2 regions of the Nonomuraea sp. LP-02 genome follow, and region 1 is predicted to be linked to the other one. Evidence: riboswitches for the same ligand, from Rfam matches in the RefSeq annotation. Region 1 holds a riboswitch; the other holds the start of a gene.
The links. Region 1 has a riboswitch for glycine ahead of gcvT (glycine cleavage system aminomethyltransferase GcvT). Riboswitches for the same ligand answer to the same signal wherever they lie in the genome.
Positions count from the first base shown of each region.

Region 2: another riboswitch for glycine. It lies ahead of gcvP (aminomethyl-transferring glycine dehydrogenase); the one in region 1 lies ahead of gcvT (glycine cleavage system aminomethyltransferase GcvT).

Region 1 covers NZ_JAXCLK010000001.1:4,653,402-4,662,528, forward strand. Annotated here, with positions in the region: gene SMD20_RS21540 (SGNH/GDSL hydrolase family protein) at 1-68, shown strand, start outside; gene SMD20_RS21545 (hypothetical protein) at 35-376, opposite strand; gene SMD20_RS21550 (hypothetical protein) at 373-1,128, opposite strand; gene SMD20_RS21555 (FadR/GntR family transcriptional regulator) at 1,180-1,938, opposite strand; gene SMD20_RS21560 (glutamine synthetase family protein) at 2,009-3,367, shown strand; gene SMD20_RS21565 (aldehyde dehydrogenase family protein) at 3,370-4,710, shown strand; gene SMD20_RS21570 (3-oxoacyl-ACP reductase) at 4,715-5,479, shown strand; gene SMD20_RS21575 (gamma-glutamyl-gamma-aminobutyrate hydrolase family protein) at 5,491-6,183, shown strand; glycine riboswitch at 6,238-6,336, shown strand; glycine riboswitch at 6,337-6,431, shown strand; gene gcvT (glycine cleavage system aminomethyltransferase GcvT) at 6,466-7,551, shown strand; gene gcvH (glycine cleavage system protein GcvH) at 7,548-7,937, shown strand; gene SMD20_RS21590 (L-serine ammonia-lyase) at 7,996-9,127, shown strand, end outside.
Region 2 covers NZ_JAXCLK010000001.1:2,316,284-2,325,410, forward strand. Annotated here, with positions in the region: gene gcvP (aminomethyl-transferring glycine dehydrogenase) at 1-2,139, opposite strand, end outside; glycine riboswitch at 2,309-2,407, opposite strand; gene SMD20_RS10730 (MerR family transcriptional regulator) at 2,457-3,077, opposite strand; gene SMD20_RS10735 (bifunctional nuclease family protein) at 3,225-3,695, opposite strand; gene ftsR (transcriptional regulator FtsR) at 3,826-4,479, opposite strand; gene SMD20_RS10745 (FHA domain-containing protein) at 4,476-4,988, opposite strand; gene SMD20_RS10750 (mannose-1-phosphate guanyltransferase) at 5,292-7,796, opposite strand; gene SMD20_RS10755 (CDP-alcohol phosphatidyltransferase family protein) at 7,801-8,382, opposite strand; gene SMD20_RS10760 (GNAT family N-acetyltransferase) at 8,451-9,127, opposite strand, start outside.

The sequences.
Region 1 (9,127 bases):
GCACCGCCAAGCGGCCCCTGCTCACCCCGGTGGATCAGTCGACGCCGGGGACGTCCTCGGCGTCGTAGTCCACGTCGCCGTCGTCGGCCCGGCGCAGCTTGATGTCCTCCAGCCACTCACGGGCGAAGCGCCGGACCGCCCGCACGCCCTCCTCGTCCAGCCCGTACGCCTCGAACTCCTCGTCGGCGATGAGCTCGGCGAACTCCAGCCGGTCGGCCAGCTCGTGCACCGAGAAGGACTCGTGGTGCCGCCTGGCGAGGCTTTCGAGCTCGCGGAAGGAGTAGAGGTGGCGCACGGCGGCGATCTCGGCGAGGTCGCCCGCGTGGCCGCGCTCGTGCAGCGCCCGCACCCCGAGCCCGATCTCGTCCGCGCTCACGTGCGCCGCCGTGCGCGCCGCGTGGACGGCAGGTCGTGCCTCCCGGACAGGAACTCCTGGAAGGCGATCTTGGCCCGGATCGCCGGTCGCCGCCACTTCTCCTCCCTGCGCAGGGCCCGCGCCATCTTGCGCGGCGAGCGCCGGGCGAAGACCCAGCGCGCCCACGGCGATCCCGGCCGGGCCAGCCGGATCGCGCCCACCAGCAGCATGGGCGGCACGAACAGCCCGGCCATCCCGGTCCAGATCTTCCCCTTGAGCAGGGTGATCACGGCCAGCACCAGGTTGCCCACGATGAGCACCGCCGGGTTGACGAGCGGGCCGTAGTCCCAGGTGAGCGGCCGGAGCCCGATGAGCAGCAGGCCGGTGACGGCGACCGCGATGAAGACCGCGTCCACCGACGTCCGCCCCTCCTCCTCCCAGTACACGTCGTGCAGGTGCAGGATCAGCGCGAACTCGTCCAGGACCAGCGCCGAGCCGACCCCGAAGACGCCCGCCGCCACCGCGTGCCCGATCTGCGAGGCGGGCGCGAGGACGATCTGCGTGACGCCGCCGACGAGCATCAGCACGACGCCGAAGACGACGTGGTGGATGTGCATCTCGCCCACGTTGACGTCACGGAACCAGCCGACCTTCGCCCTGATCAGCCGGACGTTGATGCGGGTCGCGATGAACGCCACGATGAGCATGACGAAGAAACAGAACAGCGACAGCCGTCCCGTGGCGATGATGGTGTGCTGAAACCAATCCCCCATGACGTTAAAACGATGGTACGAGGCGATCGCCCCTACGGTGACCTATCTCCGTCATGCGAGGAACGCGCGCAGCAACGCGGCCGTGCCCTCCAGGTGCTCGGTCATGGCGCGGCGGGCCGCGTCGGGGTCGCCGGCGAGGATGGCGTCCACGATGGCCCGGTGCTGGACGGCGGCGTGGTCCAGGTTGACCTGGAGCATCGGGATCGCGTTGAGCAGGTCGCTGACCCGGGAGCGGGCGTCGGCGCAGGCCGTGGCGAGCAGCGTGGAGCCGGTCAGCTCGGCGATGGACAGGTGGAAGGCGGTGTCGAGGCGGCGGTAGTCCTCCAGCGACGCCTCGTTGAGCTCGGCGAGCCGGCGCAGGAGCAGGGCGCGCCGCTCGCCGGCGAGCTCCATGCCGGCCAGCACCTGGGCGGCGCCGCACTCGACGGCCAGGCGGAAGGTCAGGGCGTCGGCGAGGTCGTCGTGACCCATCTCGGCGACGGCCTGGCGCAGCTCGCGGGCGTCGGGGGCGGGCGGCTCGTAGGTGACGAACGCGCCGCCGTAGCGGCCCCTGCGCACGTCGAGGTAGCCGGCGTCGGACAGGGCGCGGATCGCCTCACGCAGCGTGACCCGGCTGATGCCGAGCCGCACGGCGAGCTCACGCTCGGGGGGCAGCTTGCCGCCCGGCGGCACCACGCCCAGCTTGATGGCCTGGAGCAGCCGCTCCACGGTCTCCTCGAAGGCGTTGCCGGCCCGGACCGGGCGCAGCACCGTCATCAGTCGCGCCGACTCGTCCAACATGTCCTCGGGTCTTGACAGACGATCCACCATGCACATCAATGGTCTGAGACTAGCCCAATCAACGGGAAAGCGCCTCGGGCCAGATCGGAGCGACCTGAACGTGCACGAAGGCTTCCTGAGCGTGGACGAGCTGCGCGACGAGGTGAGCGCGGGCCGGATCGACACGGTGCTCCTCGCCATCGCCGACATGCAGGGCAGGTTGCAGGGCAAGCGGCTCTCGGCGCGCTACTTCCTGGACGAGGTGCTGCACCACGGCTCCGAGGGCTGCAACTACCTGCTCGCCGTGGACGTCGACATGAACACGGTCTCCGGCTACGCGATGTCGTCCTGGGACCGGGGCTACGGCGACTTCGTCATGAAGCCGGACCTCGCGACCCTGCGCCGGGTGCCCTGGCAGGAGGGGACCGCGATGCTGATGGCGGACCTGGCCTGGGAGGACGGCGGCGACGTGACCGCCTCGCCCCGCCAGATCCTGCGCCGTCAGCTCGCCCGCCTGGCCGAGCGGGACCTGGTCGCCTACGTCGGGACCGAGCTGGAGTTCGTCGTCTACGACCACTCCTACGAGGACGCCTGGAAGCGCGCCTACCGCGACCTCACCCCCGCCAACCTCTACAACGTCGACTACTCCCTCCTCGGCACCGCCCGCGTCGAGCCCCTGCTGCGCCGCATCAGGCGCGACATGGAGGGCGCCGGCATGTACGTCGAGTCCGCCAAGGGCGAGTGCAACCTGGGCCAGCACGAAATCGCCTTCCGCTACGACGAGGCGCTCAGGACCTGCGACAACCACGCGATCTACAAGAACGGCGCCAAGGAGATCGCCGCCCAGGAGGGCCGGTCGATCACCTTCATGGCCAAGCCGAACCAGCGCGAGGGCAACTCCTGCCACATCCACATCTCGCTCCGCTCCACGAGCGGCGAGCCGGTGATGGCCGGCGACGGGCCGCACGGCCTGTCGCGGCTCGGCGCCCGCTTCATCGCCGGCCAACTCGCCTGCCTGCGCGAGCTCACCCTCCTGCTCGCCCCCAACGTCAACTCCTACAAGCGCTTCGTCCCCGGCAGCTTCGCCCCGACGGCCGTCAAGTGGGGCCTGGACAACCGGACGTGCGCGCTGCGCCTGGTCGGCCACGGGCTCTCGCTGCGCATCGAGAACCGGGTGCCGGGCGGCGACGTCAATCCGTACCTGGCGGTCGCCGCGCTGGTCGCGGCCGGGCTGCACGGCATCGACGGCGAGCTGGCGCTGGAGGACCCGTACGCGGGCAACGCCTACGACTCCGGCGCCGACACTGTGCCGGCGACGCTGCGCGACGCGCTGGCCCTGTTCGAGGGGTCGAAGCGGGCGCGTGAGGCGTTCGGCGAGGACGTGGTCGGGCACTACGCGAACAACGCGCGGGTGGAGCTGGCCGCGTACGACGCGGCGGTGACCGACTGGGAGTTGTTCCGCGGTTTCGAACGGATGTGAGCATGAAGATCGTCAATCCGGCGACGGAGGACGTCGTCGCCGACGTCGAGTTCGCCGACGCGGCCGAGGTCGACCGGGCCGTGGAGCGTGCCAGGAAGGCGTACCCGTCCTGGCGCGCGGTGGCCCCCGGCGACCGGGCGCGGCTGCTGCGGCGCTTCGCCGACCTGGTGGGCGAGCACGCCGAGGAGCTGGCCAGGCTGGAGGTGGACAACGCCGGGCACACCATCGGCAACGCCCGCTGGGAGGCCGGCGCGGTCCGCGACGTGCTGCACTTCTACGCCGCCGCACCCGAGCGCAACCACGGCAAGCAAATCCCGGTGCCCGGCGGCGTGGACGTCACCTTCCAGGAGCCCCTGGGCGTGGTGGGCGTGATCGTGCCGTGGAACTTCCCCATGCTCATCCTGTCGTGGGGCGTGGCCCCCGCGCTGGCCGCGGGCAACACCGTCGTCGTCAAGCCCGCGGAGCAGACCCCGCTGACCGCGCTGCGGCTGGCCGAGCTGGCCCTGGAGGCGGGCCTCCCCGAGGGGGTGCTCCAGGTGCTGCCTGGGGCAGGGGAGGTCGCGGGGGCCCGGCTGGTGGAGCACCCGCACGTCGCCAAGATCGTGTTCACCGGCTCGACCGAGGTCGGCAAGGAGATCGCGGCCAAGGCGGCGGCCCAGGTGAAGCGGGTGACGCTGGAGCTGGGCGGCAAGTCGGCGAACATCGTCTTCGCCGACGCCGATCTCGCGAAGGCGGCCGCGGCGGCGCCGTACGCGGTGTTCGACAACGCCGGCCAGGACTGCTGCGCCCGCTCCAGGCTGCTGGTGCAGGCCGAGGTGTACGACGAGTTCATGGCGCTGCTCGCCCCCGCCGTACGCGCCGTCCGGGTCGGCGACCCGCTCGACGAGGCCACCGAGATGGGCCCGCTGATCAGCGCTGAACACCTGGAACGGGTCCGCGGGTTCGTCTCCGACCCCTGGCTCCAGGGCGAGTGCCCGGCGGGCAAGGGCTACTGGTTCCCCGCCACCGTGCTGACTCCGGAGGTGACCGATCCCGCGTTCACCGAGGAGATCTTCGGTCCCGTCGTGTCGGTGGCCCGCTTCACCGACGAGGCCGACGCGATCCGCGTCGCCAACGACACGCCGTACGGGCTGAGCGGCTCGATCTGGACGCGTGACGTCGGGCGGGCGCTGCGCGTGGCGCGGGCGGTCGAGTCGGGCGCGCTGTCGGTCAACTCGAACGCGTCGGTCCGCTACTGGACCCCGTTCGGCGGTTTCAAGCAGTCCGGCCTCGGCCGGGAGCTCGGCCCGGACGCCCTCGCGGCGTTCACCGAGACCAAGAACGTCTTCATCTCCTGGGAGTGAGCAAGTGCAGCGGTTGCAGGATCGGGTCGCCGTCATCACCGGCGCGGGCAGCGGCATCGGGCTCGCCACGGCCCGCAGGTTCGCCGAGGAGGGGGCGCGGGTCGTCTGCGTGGACATCGACGCGGCGGCGGGCGCCAAGGCCGCGGACGAGGTCGGCGGCCTGTTCGTCGAGGCGGACGTGACCCGCGAGGACGACGTCGAGCGGATGTTCGCCACGGCGCACGAGACCTACGGCAGCGTGGACGTCGCCTTCAACAACGCCGGCATCTCGCCGCCCGACGACGACTCCATCCTGGAGACCGGGCTCGACGCCTGGCGCCGGGTCCAGGAGGTCAACCTCACCAGCGTCTACCTGTGCTGCAAGCACGCGATCCCGTACATGCGGCGGCAGGGCAAGGGCTCGATCATCAACACCGCGTCGTTCGTGGCCGTGATGGGCTCGGCGACCTCGCAGATCTCCTACACCGCCTCCAAAGGCGGGGTGCTGGCGATGTCGCGGGAGCTCGGCGTGCAGTTCGCCCGCGAGGGGATCAGGGTGAACGCGCTCTGCCCGGGGCCGGTGAACACGCCGCTGCTCCAGGAGCTGTTCGCCAAGGACCCGGAGCGGGCGCAGCGGCGGCTGGTGCACGTGCCGCTCGGGCGTTTCGCCGAGGCGTCGGAGATCGCGGCGGCGGTGGCCTTCCTGGCCAGCGACGACTCCTCCTTCATCACGGCCAGCCAGTTCCTGGTGGACGGCGGCATCAGCGGCGCCTACGTGACGCCGCTCTAGGGGGGTCCGTCGTGCGTCGCCCGTTGATCGGGATCACCTCCTACGTGGAGCCCGCCACGTTCACGGTCTGGACGGACGTGACCGTGGCGCTGCTGCCGTACCTGTACGTCGAGCAGGTCGTGCGGGCCGGCGGCCAGCCCGTCGTGCTGCCGCCGGCCGGCGAGCCCGCCGGGGCGCTGCGCGGTCTCGACGGGCTCGTCCTGGCCGGCGGCGGCGACATCGACCCGGCCAGGTACGGCGCGCAGGCGCACGAGCGCACCGGCTACGTACGCGGTTTCCGCGACGAGGCGGAGTTCGCGCTGCTGGCGCGGGCGCTGGACGCCGGGCTGCCGTACCTGGGGGTCTGCCGGGGCCTCCAGGTGCTCAACGTGGCCCTCGGCGGCACCCTCCACCAGCACCTGCCGGACGTGGCGGGGCACACGGGGCACGCGCCGGGGCCGGGCGTGTTCGGCCACCTGCCGGTGACGCCGGCGCCCGGCAGCCGCCTGGCCAAGGTGCTCGGCACGGAGCCGGTGACGGTCCCGCACTACCACCACCAGGCCGTGGACCGGCTCGCCCCCGGCCTGACCGTGACCGCGACCGCCGGGGACGGCACGGTGGAGGCGGTGGAGCTGGAGTCGGCGGCGTTCGCGATGGCCGTGCAGTGGCATCCGGAGGAGGCCGAGGACGGCGCGCTGTTCGAGGCGCTGGTCGCGGCCTGCTGAGGCCCGTAGGCGACAAATGCCCCGTACCGGCACTAGGCTGGCGGACATCACCGTCGACACCGTGCGGGAGAGCACTCTGACGAGCCGGTCAGGGTCCCTGAAGGAGCAAGCCCTCCCCGCGAACCTCTCAAGGCAAAGGACCGCACGGACGAGGTGGCCTCTGGAAAGCAGGCTCATGGCCTCGCCGAAGGTGAAAGTCCGGCAAAAATCGGGCGAAGCTCTCAGGCATCGATGACAGAGGGGGAGGATGCTGGCATCCACTCCTGTCCTGAGGTGCGACACATGTCCCGACCGACACCGCTACGCGACGTCCACGAGAGCCTGGGCGCCACCCTCACCGACTTCGCCGGCTGGCTCATGCCCCTCCGGTACGGCAGCGAGTCCGCCGAGCACAAGGCCGTGCGCGAGGCGGCCGGGCTGTTCGACCTCTCCCACATGGGCGAGATCTTCGTGACCGGCCCGCAGGCCGCCGAGGCGCTGGACTACGCGCTGGTCGGCCACCTGTCCGCGCTCGCCACCGGCCGGGCCAGGTACACCATGATCGTCGACGAGCGGGGCGGGGTGCTCGACGACCTCATCGTCTACCGGCTCGGTGACGAGGAGTTCATGGTGGTCGCCAACGCCTCGAACTACCCGAAGGTCGCCCAGGAGCTCCAGGAGCGGGCCAAGGCGTACGACGCGGCCGTCGAGGACCGCTCCGACCGCTACGCGCTCATCGCCGTCCAGGGCCCCCGCGCGCAGGAGATCCTGGCCACGCTGACCGACGCCGACCTCGCCGGGCTCAAGTACTACGCCGGCCTGCCCGGCCTGGTCGACGGCCGCGAGGCACTGATCGCCCGCACCGGCTACACCGGCGAGGACGGCTTCGAGCTCTTCGTCGCCAACCAGGACGCCGTCCCGCTCTGGAACACGCTCACCGCCGCCGGGCAGCCGTACGGGCTCGCGCCCGCGGGCCTGTCCGCCCGCGACACGCTCCGGCTGGAGGCCGGCATGCCGCTGTACGGCAACGAGCTCGGCGTCGAGCTGACCCCGTTCGACGCGGGACTGGGCAGAGTGGTGAAATTCGACAAGCCCGGCGATTTCGTCGGACGAGCGGCGCTGGAGGCGGTCAAGGACGACCAGCCAGGACGCCGCCTCGTCGGCCTGGTCGCGCGGGGCCGCCGGGTGCCGCGGCACGGCTACCCGGTGACGCAGGACGGCGCCGTCGTCGGCGAGGTCACCAGCGGCGCGCCTTCCCAGACCCTGGGCAAGCCCATCGCGATGGCCTACGTCGACACCGGCGCGAGCGAAGGCCTGGCAGTGGACATCCGGGGCAGCCAAGAACCCGTGGACCTCGTAGAGCTGCCCTTTTACAGGAGGAAGAAGTGAGCAACATCCCTGACGAGCTGAGCTACACCAAGGAACACGAGTGGGTGGCCGGGCTGGACGACGGCCTGACCATCACCGTGGGCATCACCGAGTTCGCCGCCGAGGCCCTGGGTGACGTCGTCTTCGTGCAGCTCCCCGAGGTCGGCGCGAACGTCGAGGCCGGCGACTCGGTCGGCGAGGTGGAGTCCACCAAGTCCGTCAGCGAGATCTACGCCCCCGTGGGCGGCGAGGTGGTCGAGGTCAACCAGAACGTGGCCGACGACCCGTCCCTGGTGAACAGCGACCCCTACGGGGAAGGATGGATGTTCCGGGTGCGCATCGAGGGCGAGCCCGAGGACCTGCTTTCTCCCGAGGAGTACACCGCCCTCACCTCCGGCGAGTCCTGATTTCCCCGCCGGGGCCCCGACCGGGCCCCGGCTTCCGTCCCATGAAGGGCGCACATCAATGGCGATCAGCGTCTTCGACCTCTTCAAGATCGGCATCGGGCCCTCCAGCTCCCACACGGGCGGCCCGATGGCGGCCGCGCACAAGTTCGCCCGGGGCCTGCACGAGGACGGCCTGCTGGAGCGGGTGGCGCGCGTCGAGGCCATCCTGTACGGCTCGCTCGGCCTGACCGGCAAGGGCCACGGCAGCGACAAGGCCGTCCTGCTGGGCCTGTCCGGCGAGAAGCCGGAGCTGGTGGACGTCGACACCGTCGACGAACGTCTGGCCGCCATGCGCGCCTCCGGCACCGTCCACCTCTACGGCCGCCACGAGATCCCGTTCGTCGTCGGCGAGGACCTTGTCTTCGAACGCAAGATCTCCCTCCCCGAGCACCCCAACGGCATGCGCTTCACCGCCTACGACGCGGGCGGCGGCACCGTGCGGGAGAAGGTCTACTTCTCGGTCGGCGGCGGCTTCGTCGTGGACGAGAACGCCACCGGCGCCGACCGCATCAAGCCCGACGACACCGTGCTCCCCTACCCGTTCACCACGGGCGAGGAGCTGCTCAAGCACTGCTCCAACACCGGCCTGTCGATCTCCGCGCTGATGATGGAGAACGAGAAGGCGTTCGGCCGCACCGAGGAGGAGATCCGCGCGGGCGTGCTCAACCTGTGGCGGGTCATGCAGGAGTGCGTGCGCCGCGGCATCTCCCGCGAGGGCGTGCTGCCGGGCGGGCTCAAGGTCAAGCGCCGCGCCAACCAGCTCCACCGCCGCCTCCAGGCCGAGCCGCCCGAGAAGGACCCGCTCCAGGCGATGGACTGGGTGACGCTGTTCGCGCTGGCGGTCAACGAGGAGAACGCCGCCGGCGGCCGCATCGTCACCGCCCCCACCAACGGCGCGGCCGGCATCATCCCTGCCGTGCTCACCTACTACACCCGCTTCGTCCCGCAGGCCGACGACGAGGGCGTGATCCGCTTCCTGCTGACGGCCGCCGCCATCGGCGTGCTGTTCAAGGAGAACGCCTCCATCTCCGGGGCCGAGGTCGGCTGCCAGGGCGAGGTGGGCTCGGCCTGCTCGATGGCCTCCGCCGGGCTGACCGAGGTCATGGGCGGCACGCCTGAGCAGGTGGAGAACGCCGCCGAGATCGGCATCG
Region 2 (9,127 bases), 2.3 Mb from region 1:
GAAGGTCTTGTGCAGGTTGAGGTGGGACACGTCGGCCCCGAACTCGCCCGGCTTGGCCAGCCCGACCAGGGCGTTGAGGTTGGCGCCGTCCACGTAGACCTGGCCGCCGGCCTCGTGCACCTTGGCGCAGACCTCGGTGATGCTCTCCTCGTACACGCCGTGGGTGGACGGGTAGGTGACCATGATCGCGGCGAGCGCGTCGCGGTGCTTGGCGATCTTGGCGTCGAGGTCGGCGAGGTCCACGTTGCCGTCGGCGTCGCAGGCGACGACCACGACCCGCATGCCGGCCATGACGGCGCTGGCGGCGTTGGTGCCGTGCGCCGAGGACGGGATGAGGCAGACGTCGCGGCCGTCCTGGCCCTTGTCCCGGTGGTAGGCGCGGATGGCCAGCAGCCCGGCGAACTCGCCCTGCGAGCCGGCGTTGGGCTGCAGGGAGACCGCGTCGTAGCCGGTGACCTCGGCGAGCCAGCGCTCCAGCGTGCCGATCAGCTCCAGGTAGCCCTCGGCCTGCTCGACCGGCGCGTACGGGTGCACGCCCGCGAACTCCGGCCAGGTGATGGGCTCCATCTCGGTGCTGGCGTTGAGCTTCATCGTGCAGGAGCCGAGCGGGATCATCGACCGGTCGAGCGCGATGTCCTTGTCCTGGAGCCGGCGCAGGTAGCGCAGCATCGCGGTCTCGGAGCGGTGGCTGTGGAAGACCGGGTGGGTGAGGTAGCCGGACTCGCGCAGCAGCTCGGCGGGCAGCGCGTCGGCGGTGGCCTCGACGTCGGCGTCCCGCTCGGGCACGCCGAACGCGGCCTGCACGGCGCGCAGCTCGGCCACGCCGGTCTTCTCGTCGCAGGCGACCGAGACGTGGTCGTCGTCGGCCCGCCACAGGTTGACGCCGCGCTCGGCGGCGGCGGCGACCACCTCGGAGGCCCGGCCGGGCACCCGGACGAGCACGGTGTCGAAGAACGCCTCGTGCACGACCTCCAGCCCGCCCGCGCGCAGGCTCTCGGCGAGGGCGGCGGCGTGCCGGTGGGCGCGCAGCGCGATGCGGCGCAGCCCCTCGGGGCCGTGGTAGACGGCGTACATGCCGGCGATCACGGCCAGCAGCACCTGCGCGGTGCAGATGTTGCTGGTGGCCTTCTCGCGGCGGATGTGCTGCTCACGGGTCTGCAGGGCGAGCCGGTAGGCGGGGTCGCCGTCGGCGTCCACGGACACGCCGACCAGCCGGCCGGGGAGCTGGCGCTGCAGGCCCTCGCGGACGGACATGTAGGCGGCGTGCGGCCCGCCGAAGCCGAACGGCACGCCGAAGCGCTGGGAGGAGCCGATCGCGATGTCGGCGCCCAGCTCGCCCGGCGCGGCCACGAGGGTGAGCGCGAGCAGGTCGGCGGCGGCCACGACGAGCGCCCCGGCCTCGTGCGCGGCGGCGGCCACGGCGCGGAAGTCGCGCAGCCGCCCGGAGGCGCCCGGGTACTGGACGAGCACGCCGAAGCACTCGGGCAGCGCGCTGCCGTCGAGCGGGTGCTCGGCGAGCTCGATGCCGAGCGGCTCGGCGCGGGTGGCGAGCACCCGCTTGGTCTGCGGCAGGGCGTCGGCGTCGACCACGAACACGTGGCTCTTGGAGCGGCCGGCGCGCCGGGCGAGGGTCATGGCCTCGGCGGCCGCGGTGGCCTCGTCCAGCAGGGACGCGCCGGCGACGGGCAGGCCGGTCAGGTCGGAGACGACCGTCTGGAAGTTGAGCAGCGCCTCCAGCCGCCCCTGCGAGATCTCCGGCTGGTACGGCGTGTACGCGGTGTACCAGCCCGGGTTCTCCAGCAGGTTGCGGCGGATGACCGCGGGCGTGATCGTGTCGTGGTAACCGAGGCCGATCATGGAGGTGAGGACCCGGTTGCGGCCGGCCAGGGCACGCAGCTCGGCGATCGCCTCGCTCTCGCCGACGGCGGCGGGCAGCGTGAGCCGGTCCTTGACCCGGATGGCCTCGGGGACCGCCACGGCCACCAGGTCGGCGACGGACTCGAAGCCGACGGTCTCCAGCATGCGCTGCTGGTCGGCCTCGGACGGGCCGATGTGGCGGCCGGCGAACGGCGGCTCGGACAGGGACGTGGGCGCGGACGGCGGCGGGGATGCCGGCAGGGACTCTGACAGGGCGGTCATGGACGGTGCCTCCCGAGGCTATGGAGACCGGCGCCGGGGCGCGGGCGGATGCCGGATCTCCCCCTCTGTCAGCGCGGGCGTTCACCGCGACCTGAGAGCTTCGCCTCGCGAGGAGGCTTGCACCGTCGGTGAGGCGCGCCTGGCGGGCGTGCCTGCTTTCCAGAGTTGCCTCACCCGAGCGGTACTGGTTGCCTGAGAGATTCCGGGGAGGGTTGCTCCTTCGGCGCCCCGGACCAGGCGGTGCCGGGGACTCTCCCGCACGGGGTCGTCAGCCTTGCCTGTCCTAGGTTACTACTCTGGACGTTACGGGCGAATTACTACCCCAGCCGTCGGGCACGACGGCGCTGGGCGAGCTCGTCAGCGGGGTGGTCGGCCGGGACGTTGTCCTCGACCGCCGCGCGTTCCCCCGGCAGCTCCGCGAGGCTTCCCTCGACCTCCCGCCAGACCCGGCCGAGCGCGATGCCGAACACGCCCTGGCCGCCCTGGAGGAGGTCTATCACCTCGTCGGCCGAGGTGCACTCGTAGACGCTGACGCCGTCGCTCATGAGCGTGATCTGCGCGAGGTCGGCGACCCCGCGGTTGCGCAGGTGCTGCACGGCCGTGCGGATCTGCTGCAGCGACACCCCGGTGTCGAGGAGCCGCTTGACGACTTTGAGCACCAGGATGTCGCGGAAGCTGTAGAGCCGCTGGGAGCCCGAGCCGTGCGCGGCCCGGATGGTCGGCTCCACCAGGCCCGTACGCGCCCAGTAGTCGAGCTGCCTGTAGGTGATGCCGGCCGCCGCACAGGCGGTGGGCCCGCGGTAACCGATGTCGTCCGGCAGCGCCGCCGGACGCTCGTCGAAGAGCAGCCCCTGCTCCCCGGCACGCTGCCGCGCGTCCTCGCGCCGCACCGGATCTTCCTGGCCGGCCGTCTTTCCCTCGCCGCTGCTGACCGCCACGCGGACCTCCGGCTTTCTCTCATCCCGCGGCCCGATCTGGGGGTTCATATAGGGCGACCGCGGGTTTCACTTGCACCGTAGGACCGTCACCATGCTCAGTCAACGATCCGGCTCGGCGCGTCGTGAAGCGTAAATGCACCGAAATACCTACCCCGCCCTGCCGAAGTCCTCGGGAGTGATCGTGTCAAGGAACTCCCTGAACTTCTCCACCTCGTCCTCCTGGTCGTCCGGGATGACCACGCCGGCCTCCTGGACCACCTCCTCGCTGGCGAAGATCCGGGCTCCGGTGCGCAGGGCGAGCGCGATGGAGTCGGAGGGGCGCGCGCTCACCTCGACGCCGTTGGAGAACACCAGGTCGGCGAAGAAGATGCCGTCGCGCAGCGCGACGATGTTGACCGCGCGCAGGCCGACGCCCAGCGCGCTCAGCACGTCGCGGAACAGGTCGTGGGTGAGCGGCCGCGGCGGAGGCTCCTCCGCCTGGGCGAGGGCGATGGCCGTCGCCTCGGTCATGCCGATCCAGATAGGAAGGAACCGCTCCCCGTGTGCCTCCTTGAGCAAGACGATCGGTTGATTTGTGGGCATTTCGACTCTTACGCCCACGACCTCCATCTGCAACACGGGCTGCTCCGTATTCCTGACCGGTGACCCGGCACAGCTCTTGGTTCGTCGCTTCTGCTGACTGGCTACTTCATTTCAACGTAACACCCGGAAGGCCCCGATTGCTCCCCGGCCACCATCCGGGGTCTCCTCAGCGCCCCAGGACCGAACGTACCCCTGTGCGGACCAACGACGCGTGCAGGTCGAGCAGGAGGTTGGACAGCTCCCGCGCGGTCTCCTCGGCCTCGCCGATGGCGCCCGGGGCGCGGCGTTTCAGCACCGGCGCGACGCTCTGCTCGACCAGGCCGCACTCGCGCTCGGCGGCGGCCTTGACCGCGCGCAGGTGCCGGGCGCCGAGGCCGAAGCGGGCCAGCGCGCCGACGGTGCGGGCGATCTTGAGCGCCTCCTCGTCGTAGCGGCGGGCCACCGGGGCCAGCAGGCCGTAGTCCTCGCACTCGGCGAGGGTCTCCTCGTCGATGCCGGCGGCCTCCAGGAGCTCGGCGCGGCCGAGCCTGACCTCCTGCTTGTCGGGCAGGGCCCGGGGGAGGCCGAAGCTCTCGGCCATGCGGTCCTTGATGACCCGCAGCGGCAGGTAGTGGTCGCGCTGCTCGGTGAGGATGAAGCGGAGCTGCTCCACGTGCAGATGCGTGAACTTGCGATAGCCGGAGGGGCTGCGCTCGGGCTCGATGAGCCCTTCGCCCTCCAAGAACCTGATCTTGGAGATCGTCACATCGGGGAACTCGCCCTGCAGCAGGGCGAGCACCTCCCCGATGCTCATGTGCGAGCGGGCCGCCTGGGAAGTCATGCGCTGTGGTTGCCCCGCATGAGGAAGACCAGCCGGAACTTGCCGATCTGCACCTCGTCGCCGGAGTGCAGCGGAACCTCCTCGATCCGCTCGCGGTTGACGTAGGTGCCGTTGAGGCTGCCCACGTCGCGGACGGAGAACTGGCCGCCGCGGTGGCGGTAGAACTCCACGTGGCGGCGCGAGACGGTGATGTCGTCGAGGAAGATGTCGCTCTCCGGGTGGCGCCCGGTCGTGGTGAGGTCCTTGTCCAGCCGGAAGCGGCTGCCCTGGTTGGGGCCCCTGGTCACCGTGAGCAACGCCGTGCCGGGCGGGAGCTGCTCCACCAGCGCCCGCTCCTGCAGGAGCATGTCGCCTGTCTCAGCCTCGTACGCCTCGATTCCCGCCACGGAGATCGTCGAAGTGGTGTCCCCGGCGACCTCGTGTCTGGTCAGCGGTGACCCGCAGCGGGAACAGAAACGGGCATCCTCGGGGTTGGCGTGCCCGCACTGCGTGCAGTAGACGCTCGGCATCGATCGGCTCGGCCTCCTACCGCGAAGACGCGGCGACGGTGCTCAGGACGCGCCTCGCTTCGCTTTCTTCAAGTTTGCGAATGCCGCAACATACGCTGATCAGCGGCAAAGGTCAACTCGGGGCGCTGGACGGTGGTTTGGACGCAGACAAAGTTACCGCCGCTTCCGCCCCGTGGTCCATGCCGCCGCGCGTTTCTACATTACGATCTTGCGGCGGCCGGCGCGCACCCCGCAACCGTGGTTTCCGCCACTTTCGCACCGTTCACGCACCGATCACGCTCCGTGACATCTCCGGGTGCCGAATCAGCCGGCGGCCTGTTCCACCACCCGCGCCCAGCGCTCCAGGAGCGCCTGGGCGCCGTCCATGTCGGCCGCCTCGGCCCACAGGTCGGTGACGGGCTCGGTCGCGGCGGGCAGCACCAGCACCCAGCTCCCGTCGTCGCGGGCCACCCGCACCCCGTCGGTGGTGTCCACGCGGTAGCCCGCGGGCTCGGCCTCGGCGGCCTCGATGACCGAGCGCATGACCGCACCCTTGGCCGCCCACGGCGTCGGCACCGTCCTGCGCAGCAGCTTGACCTCGGGGATCCTGGCGTCGATCTGGCTGAGCGAGAGCCGGGTGCGGGCGACCAGCCCGAGCAGGCGCATGAACGCGGCCAGCCCGTCGATGGCCGGGCTGAACTCCGGCACCACGAACCCGCCGCGCCCGTCCGCCGCGAAGATCATGTCGGGGCCCGCGACGGCCGCGGTGAGCGCGTCCAGCGACGTGGAGGTCCACTGCACCTGAACGCCGTGGAAGCGGCACACCTGCTCGGCGACCCGGGTCGTGGTGACCGGCAGCGCCACCCGGCCGCCCCGGCGCTCGGCGGCGACCAGGTCGAGCACCACGAGCAGGGCGCGTTCCTCGTCGATGAGCTGGCCCATCTCGTCCACCAGGGCGATGCGCTCGCCGACCGGGTCGAAGCGCACGCCGAAGGCCGCCCGCGAGGAGCTGACCAGCTCCGACAGCCGTTGCAGGTCGCGGCGGCGCTCGGCCAGCGTCTCGGTGGGCGAGACGTCGTCGAGGCGGGCGTTGACGGTGAGCACGTCCACGCCGACCCGGCCGAGCAGGGTGGGCAGCACCAGCGAGGAGGTGCCGCCCGCGCAGTCCACGACGACCTTCATGTCGCGTACGTCGCCGACGCCGACGTGGCGCAGCAGCTCGTGGGTGTAGTCCTCGACCGCGCGGGACGGATGGGTCAGCTCGGCGATCTCGCCGGGGAAGGCGCGGCGGAACTCCTGGCGGGAGAAGACCCGCTCCAGCTTGCGCTGCGCGCCGGGGGCGAGGTCGGCGCCGCGGGCGTCCATGAGGACGATGTCCACGCTCTGCGGGTCGCCTGGGGTGGTGCGCAGCGCGATGCCGCCGGCGGCGCCCTCCCTGCCGGTGTGGAAGCGGGCCACCGGCAGCGGAGCCGCCTCCAGGTCGAGGACGTTGATCGCCCCGGCGGTGAGCGCGCCGTTGACCGCCCGCTTGAGCGCGCGGGCGGCGAGCGAGCAGTCGCGGGAGGTGACGACGTACTCGCCCTTCTTCAGCGTGGTGGCGTAGGCGCTGGCCAGGCGGACGCACAGCTCGGCGGTGATCTCCACGTTGACCAGGCCGCTCACGCCCCGGGGGCCGAACAGGCTGCGCTGGCCCCGCGACTCCCAGATGACGCTGGTGTTGACGACCGCGCCGGCCTCGATGGTCTTGAACGGGTAGACCCTGACGCCGCTGGAGACGTACGCCTCGGACTCGATGACGCACTCGTCGCCGATGACCGCGTTCTCCTCGATGCGGGCGCCGGTCATGACGTCGGTGCTCTTGCCGACGACGCAGCCGCGTAAGTGGGCGCCGGGGCCCAGGTAGACGTTGTCGTGGACGATCGCGCGGTGCAGGAAGGCACCCTCGCGGACCACGACGTTGCTGCCGAGCACGGTGTACTCGCGCAGCTCGGCGCCCGCCTCGACCTTGGCGTAGTCGCCGATGAGCAGGGGGCCCTTGAGCACGGCGTCGGGGTCCACCGACGCCGACTCGGCGACCCAGACGCCGGGCGAGAGCTCGAAGCCGCCGAGGTCCAGCTCGACCCGGCCGGACAGGGCGTCGGCCTGGGCCTTCAGATAGCTGTCGTGGGTGCCGACGTCCTCCCAGTAGCCGTCGGCGACGTGGCCGTAGATGGCGGCGCCGCGCTCCAGCAGGGCGGGGAAGACGTCGCCCGACCAGTCGACGGGCTCGCCGGTGGCGACGGCGTCGAGGATCTCGGGCTCCATGACGTAGATGCCGGTGTTGACGGTGTCGGAGAAGACCTGGCCCCAGGTGGGCTTCTCCAGGAAGCGCTGCACGCGCCCGCCCTCGTCGACGATGATGATGCCGAATTCGAGGGGGTTGGGGACGCGCTTGAGTCCGATGGTGACGAGTGCCGAATTTTCCCGATGAAAACGGATCATTTCGGATAAATCGATATCCGTGAGGGCGTCTCCGCTGATCACCAGGAACCGGTCGTCGCGCAGGCGGTCGGCGGCGTTCTTGACGCTGCCCGCGGTGCCGAGGGGGACGTCCTCGGTGGCGTACTCGAGGTGCATGCCCAGCTCGTCGCCGTCGCCGAAGTAGTTGCGCACCAGCGCCGCCAGGAACTGCACGGTCACCACGGTCTCGGTGATGCCGTGCCGTTTGAGCAGGCGCAGGACATGCTCCATGATCGGGCGGTTGACCACCGGCAGGAGGGGTTTGGGCTGGTTGGCGGTCATCGGCCGCAGCCGCGTGCCCTCCCCGCCCGCCATGACGACCGCCTTCACCCGCTCACTCCTTCTTGGCCGAGGTCACGAGCCGGCGCACCTGCACCACGTACAGCAGTCCGGCCCACCAGTACAGGCCCGTTCCCCAGAGAGCGAAGGCCCAGCCGACGATCCGGGCTATATCGGCATACCACCCGGAGTGGGAGGCAAGGAAGAGGAGGGGGAAGGCGTACATGAGGTTGAACATCGCGGCCTTGCCCAGGAAATGCACCTGAAGTGCCCGGTAGCCGTGCTTGCGGAGGACGGGGAAGGAACACGCGACGAAGAGTTCGCGCGCCAGGATGACCAGCACCAGCCACCACGGGATCACCTCGCGCAGTAGCAGCGCCAGGATCGTGGCGAAGACGTAGAGCTTGTCGGCGGCCGGGTCGATGAGCCGGCCGAGCTTGCTGGTCTGGTTGAACGCCCGGGCGATCTTTCCGTCGAGCCAGTCGGTGAAGCCCGCGACGGCGAGGATCCCGATGGCCCACCCGTCCGCCTGCGGCACGAGGACCAGCCACAGGAACACGGGCACGCCGAGGAGGCGCAGGAAGCTCAGCAGGTTGGGAACCGTCCAGATCCGGTCCTCGGCGGAAGTTTCGCTCACGCAGCAGACCCTACTGATTGCGCCGAACTCCCGCGCAGCCGGTCGGGGCCCGGCCCCGTGGTCCGCCGTCAGGCGCGCTGGAAGGAGTGCGTACGGCCGACCTCGGCGAAGCCGAGCCGGGCGTAGAAGTCCTTCGGCCAGTCGGCCGCGTCGGCGACCAGGAAGATCAGCTCGGCGCCGGCCGCCTCGGCGAGCAGCGCGCTCAGCAGCGCGCAGGCGTGGCCCCTGCCGCGGTGCTCCTCGGCCGTCCAGACGTCCTCGATCTGGGCGACGCCGCCGTGCAGGTAGAGGTCGGCGCGGGCGGCGATCTCGCCGCCGGGCGCGCGCACGCCGCGGAAGAGCACCCGGTCGGCGCCCGCCACGCGGTGCTCCACGCGCCTGGCCAGCGCCTCGACCACCTCCTCGCCCGCCTCGGGCAGGCTGCGGCGCCAGTCGCGGCGCAGCACCTCCATCAACTCGGCCGTCTCCAGGGGCTCGGCCGGGGGCGGGTCCTCGGGGACGGCGCCGCGGAAGGCCATGACGAGGAGGACCTCGTGGGCGTAGCCGGCGCGGGCGAAGGCGGGCGCGAACACCTCGCCGAGGCGGTCGTCGCCGACCGTCACCAGCCGGTGGGCGTAGCCGGCCAGCACCTCGTCGGCGGCCCGCAGCACCTCACCAGGCTCGGCGGGCTCCCACACCAGGAGGCGGTTGTCGTCGTAGGAGCCGGCGTAACGCTCGTCGAGCACGGCCACCCCGCCGGGCACGG